DNA from 3 places in the Marinobacter sp. LM1 genome. Region 3 is predicted to be linked to each of the others. Evidence: predicted binding sites of a transcription regulator. Region 3 holds the regulator's gene; each other region holds the start of a gene.
What was found. Region 3 encodes FliA, which starts transcription of late flagellar genes. Its sites were predicted from a motif close to CTAAAGTTTNNNNNNNNNNNGCCGNTAA; they were not measured.
Positions count from the first base shown of each region.

Region 1 (2,204 bases), 2.0 Mb from region 3:
GCTGGATATTCTCGATCTTCGCGCCCCGCCAGCCGTAGATGGACTGGTCGTCATCGCCCACCACCGTCAGCGGCACCCGGTTGCTGGCCAGCACCTGCAGCCAGGCGTATTGAATGGTGTTGGTGTCCTGGAACTCGTCCACCAGTATGTGCTGGAAGCGCTGCTGGTAGTGGCTCAGCAATTCCGGCCGGTGCAGCCAGAGTTCGTGGGACCGCAGCAACAGTTCGCCAAAATCCACCAGGCCGCCCTGCTGGCAGAGCTTCTCGTACTGGCGGTAGATCTTCAGCATGGTATTGGTGAAGTGATCGCCCGGATTCTCCTGAATATGATCCGCCCGCAAGCCCTCATCTTTCTGGCTGTTGATAAACCACTGGGCCTGTTTCGGCGGCCACTGGCTTTCATCAATGCGGTTTTCCCGCATCACCCGCTTGATCAGCCGCAACTGATCGTCGCTGTCCAACACCTGGAAGTTTTCCGGCAAGCCGGCGTCTTTCCAGTGGGAACGAAGCAAACGATGGGCAATTCCGTGAAAGGTGCCGATCCACAGACCACGGGTGGGAATCTGCATCATCTGCTCCACGCGATAACGCATTTCCTTGGCGGCCTTGTTGGTGAAAGTCACCGCCAGAATGGACGTGGGCGGCACCCGGTCAACCGACATCAACCATGCCATCCGGTGCACCAGCACGCGGGTTTTGCCACTGCCGGCACCGGCCAGCACCAGCAAATGGTCGTTCTGCGCCGTCACCGCTTCGCGCTGGGCGTCGTTCAGGGAATCAATAATATGAGAGACATCCATGGAGCAAGGCTTCATTACTGGTTAAATTTACAGCCCAGTATACCAGCCAAGAGCCCGGCTGCCTCCCCTGGCACAAACTACCCCCTCAAGAGTATATACAGGCCAATTCAAGGCTCTAGGCTTAAAGAGACAGCCAGTGTGGCCGATACAGCACTTAACACACTGACACATTAATTCTGTGTCATGCGTTCAAAAAACAACCTACACTCGCGCCGTTCAGAGTTGTGGGCCACGCATACAGGGATTTCATACATGCTTTCATCTCTCAAGATCTCACACAAACTCGCGCTGCTGGTGATTGTAGCCGTGGTGGCTTTCGTAGTGAGCCAGGCCTTTTCCATCATCACGGAACGAAACAACTCGGAACGACTGGGTGAGGTGCGCAACCAGCTCTATCCGTCCCTGGAACTCTCCACCATCAACCGGGGTCTGCTGCAACTCATCGAAAACCAGATCAACAGCGCCGTGACCACAGGCGACGATCAGCAGATCGCGGCTACCCGAGAGCAACTCGCCGAGATTATTGAGAATCTTGACCGCATTGCCCAGCTTAACCCGAGCCAGCAGAGCGACGTAAAAGCGCTGAAATCCGAACTGAACGGCTACTACAGCACCGCCACTCGCATCGCCACCGCGATTATCGAGGGCACCGCCGATTTCAGTCGCATAGGCCAGGAAGCATCCGCCAACGCCGAGCGCCTGGCGGGCCTGCGCTCGGATCTCGACCAGATGCGTAATGCCATGGAGAGCCGCCTGACCCAGGCCATTGACGACACCACGGCGGCCAGCAGCGAAGCCGCCACCGTCTCCGTGACGATCGTGGTGGTCGCCCTGGTTGTCCTGATTGCACTGAGCCTGATTATCGGTCGATCGGTCTCCGGCAGCCTGCAGCAAATCATCAGTTCCCTGCGGAACATGGCTTCTGGCGAAGGCGATCTGACCTCCCGCATCGAGTACACCGGCAAGGATGAACTCCGGGATCTGGTGGACCAGTTCAACCGCTTTGTTGAAAAACTGCATAAATCCTTTGCCACCATCCAGCAGGACATCGGTGAGCTTAACGGCGTCGCCACGCATCTGGGCAGCACCAGCCGCACCAATCTTGAACGCATCAGCCAGCAGGCCCAGGCCATCTCCTCCACCCGCAATTCCGTGGAAGAGCTGGTAAAAAGCGTTGAGGAAGTGGCGGGCTTTGCCTCCAGCGCCTCCGACCAGACCCAGGACGCATCCAAGTTTGCGACCACCGGGCAGCAGAAGGTCGAGGGCAACATACAGACCATCCAGCGACTGATGGCAGAAATCGAGAACACTGCCAGCCTGGTCAACCAGTTCGATGAGTTCTCCGTGAAGGTGGGCGGTCTGCTGGAAACCATTCAGACCGTGGCCGAGCAGACCAACCTGCTGG
Region 1 is NZ_CP114373.1:4,033,590-4,035,793, forward strand. Features, by position in the region: gene uvrD (DNA helicase II) at 1-799, opposite strand, end outside; gene OZ656_RS18905 (methyl-accepting chemotaxis protein) at 1,052-2,204, shown strand, end outside.
Region 1: OZ656_RS18905 (methyl-accepting chemotaxis protein) is a predicted target of FliA. The motif match lies at 921-948, and genes of this name have one in related genera.

Region 2 (2,204 bases), 1.2 Mb from region 3:
AGCTTTCAAATGTAGTAATATCGAGCTCGGAGATTTTTCGCAGTTCAGATCCGGCCGAAGCAACTGCGTTAGCGCCATCTTTGGCTACGATTGCAAACGACCTATCTGAGTCAAGCTGCAAGTAGCCACTTACAGACAGCACATCCGTGGAACCGGTAGAAGTGGCCAAGGTCTCGTTGGCCGTGTCTACCTTAGCCTCACCATTCTCGTCCCTATATTGCTTATTAATGGTTAAGTCGCCACCGCTGGTGTTTGCCGTGTTACCAAACACGATATCCGATCCACCGGTGTTCGTAAGAACAACACTTTGACCATCATCGGCTACCTCCGCAGTGATACCAGTTTTCGCTGACTGATCATTTATCGCAGCAACCGCATTTGACAACGCGTCCTTACCTGAAGTCGCATCAATTGTAAAAGAAACAGATTGAGCGTCTGTGTTTTCGCCTATGAGTGTAAACGAGTAGCTTCCAGAAGCAGTAAACGCGACATCGACTTCCGTACGCGCGGTCGCAGTCACTCCGGTTTCAGATGACACGTCGTTAATGCTTTCTGCGATATCTTTCACGGCCGTTCCGGACGCAGCGATATTTACTGTTTCCGAACCCAGATACCCATTAATATCAATGTTACCTGACGCAATCCCGTTGTCAGCAGTCGCACCTGAGGCCTGCGTGCCGGCACCAGAAGCAATAACCTGATTATTGCCGTAACTGGTCGTTCTCAGATTCGACGTTGAAGCACTAATTGTCTCGTTTGCATTGGCCCCAACCTGAAACTGCGCAGTTCCAAAAGATCCATCAAACAGCTTTTGACCGTTAAAGTTGGTCGTCGTAGCAATACGATCTAGTTCAGATACCAGCTGATTGACTTCGTCCTGCAAAGCCTGACGATCAGAGGAGGAGTTGGAAGCGTTAGCAGACTGAACCGCCAGCTCACGAACACGCTGGAGAATGTTACCCGCCTCGCCCAAGGCGCCTTCAGCGGTTTGCGCCAGAGAGATACCGTCGTTAGCATTTCGAGTTGCCTGATTCAGACCACGAATCTGTGCTTCAAAACGATTTGAAATTGCCAGACCAGCCGCATCATCTTTGGCTGAGTTGATACGCAGACCGGAGGACAAACGCTCCAGAGCTTGGTTGGACTGCTCCTGAGAGCGGTTCAACTGATTCTGAGCGGACAGTGATGCAACGTTAGTGTTAATTCCGAGAGCCATAATGCTTCTCCTTCGACTGATGTCGTTTTCTCTTGAAACGGTCTGGCGCCCGATTCAAGTTTGGAGCGCCGCCCTGTTACTCCAGTTAACGGCACCCATCCGACTCTCTTTAGGAAAATTTCTAACCCTTTTGTAAAAAAATGTAAGAGCTTTAAAATTTCGTCCACGCACGCAACCACTGCTGAAGATTCTCACCCTCCAACATCCAGTCACGGCGGACCACTTCTCGCAGTTCATCACCATTCCTGGCAGTCTCATCTAAATCGCTTAGGTGCATGCGAATTGCGTCTACCCAATCTTTGTAGCGATTCTTGACTCTCGTAACAGGGAGTTCATGCGCTCTGTAGGGCTCAACGTCACTGCACACGACGGGAAATCCACAGGCTCCATATTCCAGCAATCGCAGGTTACTTTTGCAGCGATTAAAAAGATTGTCCTCAAGAGGCGCAATCGCAAGATCCAGGTTCATAGAGGCCAACTTCTCGGGATACAACTCTATATTAACCCCCTCATGCACTTCCTTTACATAGGGACGCAGCCCTTCTGGACACATTCCAAAAAACACCCAGTCAACCTCATCTGCGAGATCGCGAACCACAGCCTCTACCAATTCCAAATCACCGGTGTGCCCAACTCCACCAGCCCACCCAACTCTTGGCTTTTCAGATTGACGTCTAGCGGCACTCAGATCCGCCCACCAATTCAAAGGCAACCGGTTTTCCACTACACGAATATCTGGATGCGCCCCTTTGAACGCATCTGCAAGCGGATGGGTCGAAACCACGAATCGATCGACATGCTTTAAGGATGCTCTAAGTGATTTCAATATGTCCTTAGGCATGTTCTTTCGATACGCGCTTTTTATCGGCAGATTCGGCAAATAGTCATCCAGTTCATACACAATAGGCTTCTTCAGAAACCGACGCGCATATTTCATATTCTCAACAGCTTCTGGTGTGATCTGACGCTGATATACGAAAGCGTCTGG
Region 2 is NZ_CP114373.1:2,885,429-2,887,632, forward strand. Features, by position in the region: gene OZ656_RS13485 (flagellin) at 1-1,216, opposite strand, end outside; gene OZ656_RS13490 (FkbM family methyltransferase) at 1,368-2,204, opposite strand, start outside.
Region 2: OZ656_RS13485 (flagellin) is a predicted target of FliA. The motif match lies at 1,302-1,329, and genes of this name have one in related genera.

Region 3 (2,204 bases):
GTATGACCCAGCTCAGCGCCATGGAACATGCCGGCCTGATCAACGCTTTCAGTGAGCTGGGCGACCAGATTGACGTTCTGATTGTGGATACCGCCGCAGGTATTTCTGAATCGGTGGTCAGCTTCCTCAGGGCCTCGCAGGAACTTCTGCTGGTGGTCTGCGACGAACCTACTTCCATTACCGATGCGTACGCGTTGATCAAGCTGATGAACCGGGATTATGGCACCAACCGCTTCCGTATCCTGGCAAACCAGGTCCGCAATGAGCAGGAAGGCCGCCATCTGTTTGAAAAACTGACCCGGGTCACCGAGCGTTTTCTGGATGTGGCACTACAATATGTAGGTATCGTGCCTTACGACGAGGCCGTCAAGAAAGCCGTTCAGAGGCAGAAAGCGGTGTTGGATGCCTATCCGAGGGCGAAAGCCTCGCTGGCTATCCGGGCTCTGGCCGAAAAAGTGGACAGTTGGCCTTTGCCGTCCTCTCCCAGGGGGCATCTCGAATTCTTCGTGGAGCGGCTCGTCGAAGTCTGATCTGAATCCAGTCCTACAAGAAAACCGGATACATGACATTGGCGAAACATCTGGGAATTTACCATCAGGCCGGCGCCAGGAGCCCTTCAGCCCTGATTGAAGAGCATGCGCCGCTGGTCAAGAAAATCGCCCTTCATCTCATGGCCCGGCTGCCGCCATCAGTGCAGCTGGAAGACCTTATGCAGGCCGGTATGATTGGCCTGCTGGAGGCCGCGCAGCGCTATTCTTCCGGCAAAGGTGCCACCTTTGAAACCTACGCAGGGATTCGCATCCGCGGTGCCATGGTGGATGAGATCCGCAAGGGCGACTGGGTGCCCCGCTCAGTGCATCGCAACGCCCGGCGAATCGCCAGTGCTATCAAACAAGTGGAAGATCGTACCGGGCGCGAGGCCCAGGATGCCGAAGTAGCTGAAGAGCTTGGCATTGGTCTGGACGAGTATCATGCCTCACTTGCCGACGCGAACAGCGGTAGACTTTTTAGTCTTGATGAGCTCAATGAATCCGGCGAGCTGCCGATAGAAGAAGCAGAAGCGAGTGATAATCCGCTGGACGGTATTGCTTCAGGCGCTTTCCAGCGCAGTCTGGCAGACGCCATTGAGCAGTTGCCTGAGCGTGAAAAACTGGTATTGAGCCTGTATTACCAGGAGGAGCTCAACCTCAAGGAAATCGGTGCGGTGCTTGGGGTCAGTGAGAGCCGGGTAAGCCAGATTCACAGCCAGGCGGCGTTGAGACTTCGCAGCCGGTTGGCCGAGTGGCGGGATGGTGACAACGACTGATCGGCCAGGTGCTGTGTTTCGCTTTCAGCAAGCTGTGTAGCTTTTGGTAAACGATGCTTTACAACGTGCGCAAACACCACACAATAAGCGCTTAAGGTAGCAGCCTGCTAGACTTCCAAAAGGCTGAATGAATTCCGGGTGTTACTGACTGGAGGTCCCATTGGACAAGAACATGAAAATTCTCATTGTGGATGACTTCTCCACAATGCGACGCATCATCAAAAACCTGCTGCGAGATCTCGGCTTCACCAATACGGATGAAGCAGACGATGGCAACACCGCGTTGCCCATGCTCCGAAGCGGCAAGTATGACTTCCTGGTGACTGACTGGAACATGCCCGGCATGTCGGGCTTTGACCTTCTGAAGGCTGTCCGTGCTGATGAAAATCTGAAGAACCTGCCGGTTCTGATGGTAACGGCGGAGGCCAAGCGGGACCAGATCGTGGCTGCGGCTCAGGCCGGGGTGAACGGGTATGTGGTCAAGCCTTTCACGGCAGCCGTGCTGAAGGAAAAGATCGAGAAAATCTTCGAACGAATCCAGTAACCAGAGGTCGGATGGCTCGCCATGAGTGATACCAAACAGAACCATCAGGGCCTTGATCCGGAGGTGGCGGAGAAGCTTCAAAAGCAGGCCTCCGACCTGGCCGAGAATGTAAACGCCGGGAATTATGCCAAGGCGATGACCCTGATCAATGAACTGAGCGAGGTTCGCGATCAGAGTCTGTATCGGGAAGTGGGGCGACTGACCCGCAGCCTCCATGAGGCAATCCGGAACTTCCAGATAGACCCGCGTAATGCCGAGCAGAAAGAAGTCCTGTCGAAGATGAGCGACGCTTCTGACCGTCTGGCCTATGTGGTTCAGATGACCAGCCAGGCGGCGAACCGCACCATGGATCTG
Region 3 is NZ_CP114373.1:1,689,929-1,692,132, forward strand. Features, by position in the region: gene OZ656_RS07910 (MinD/ParA family protein) at 1-530, shown strand, start outside; gene OZ656_RS07915 (RNA polymerase sigma factor FliA) at 563-1,306, shown strand; gene cheY (chemotaxis response regulator CheY) at 1,467-1,850, shown strand; gene OZ656_RS07925 (protein phosphatase CheZ) at 1,872-2,204, shown strand, end outside.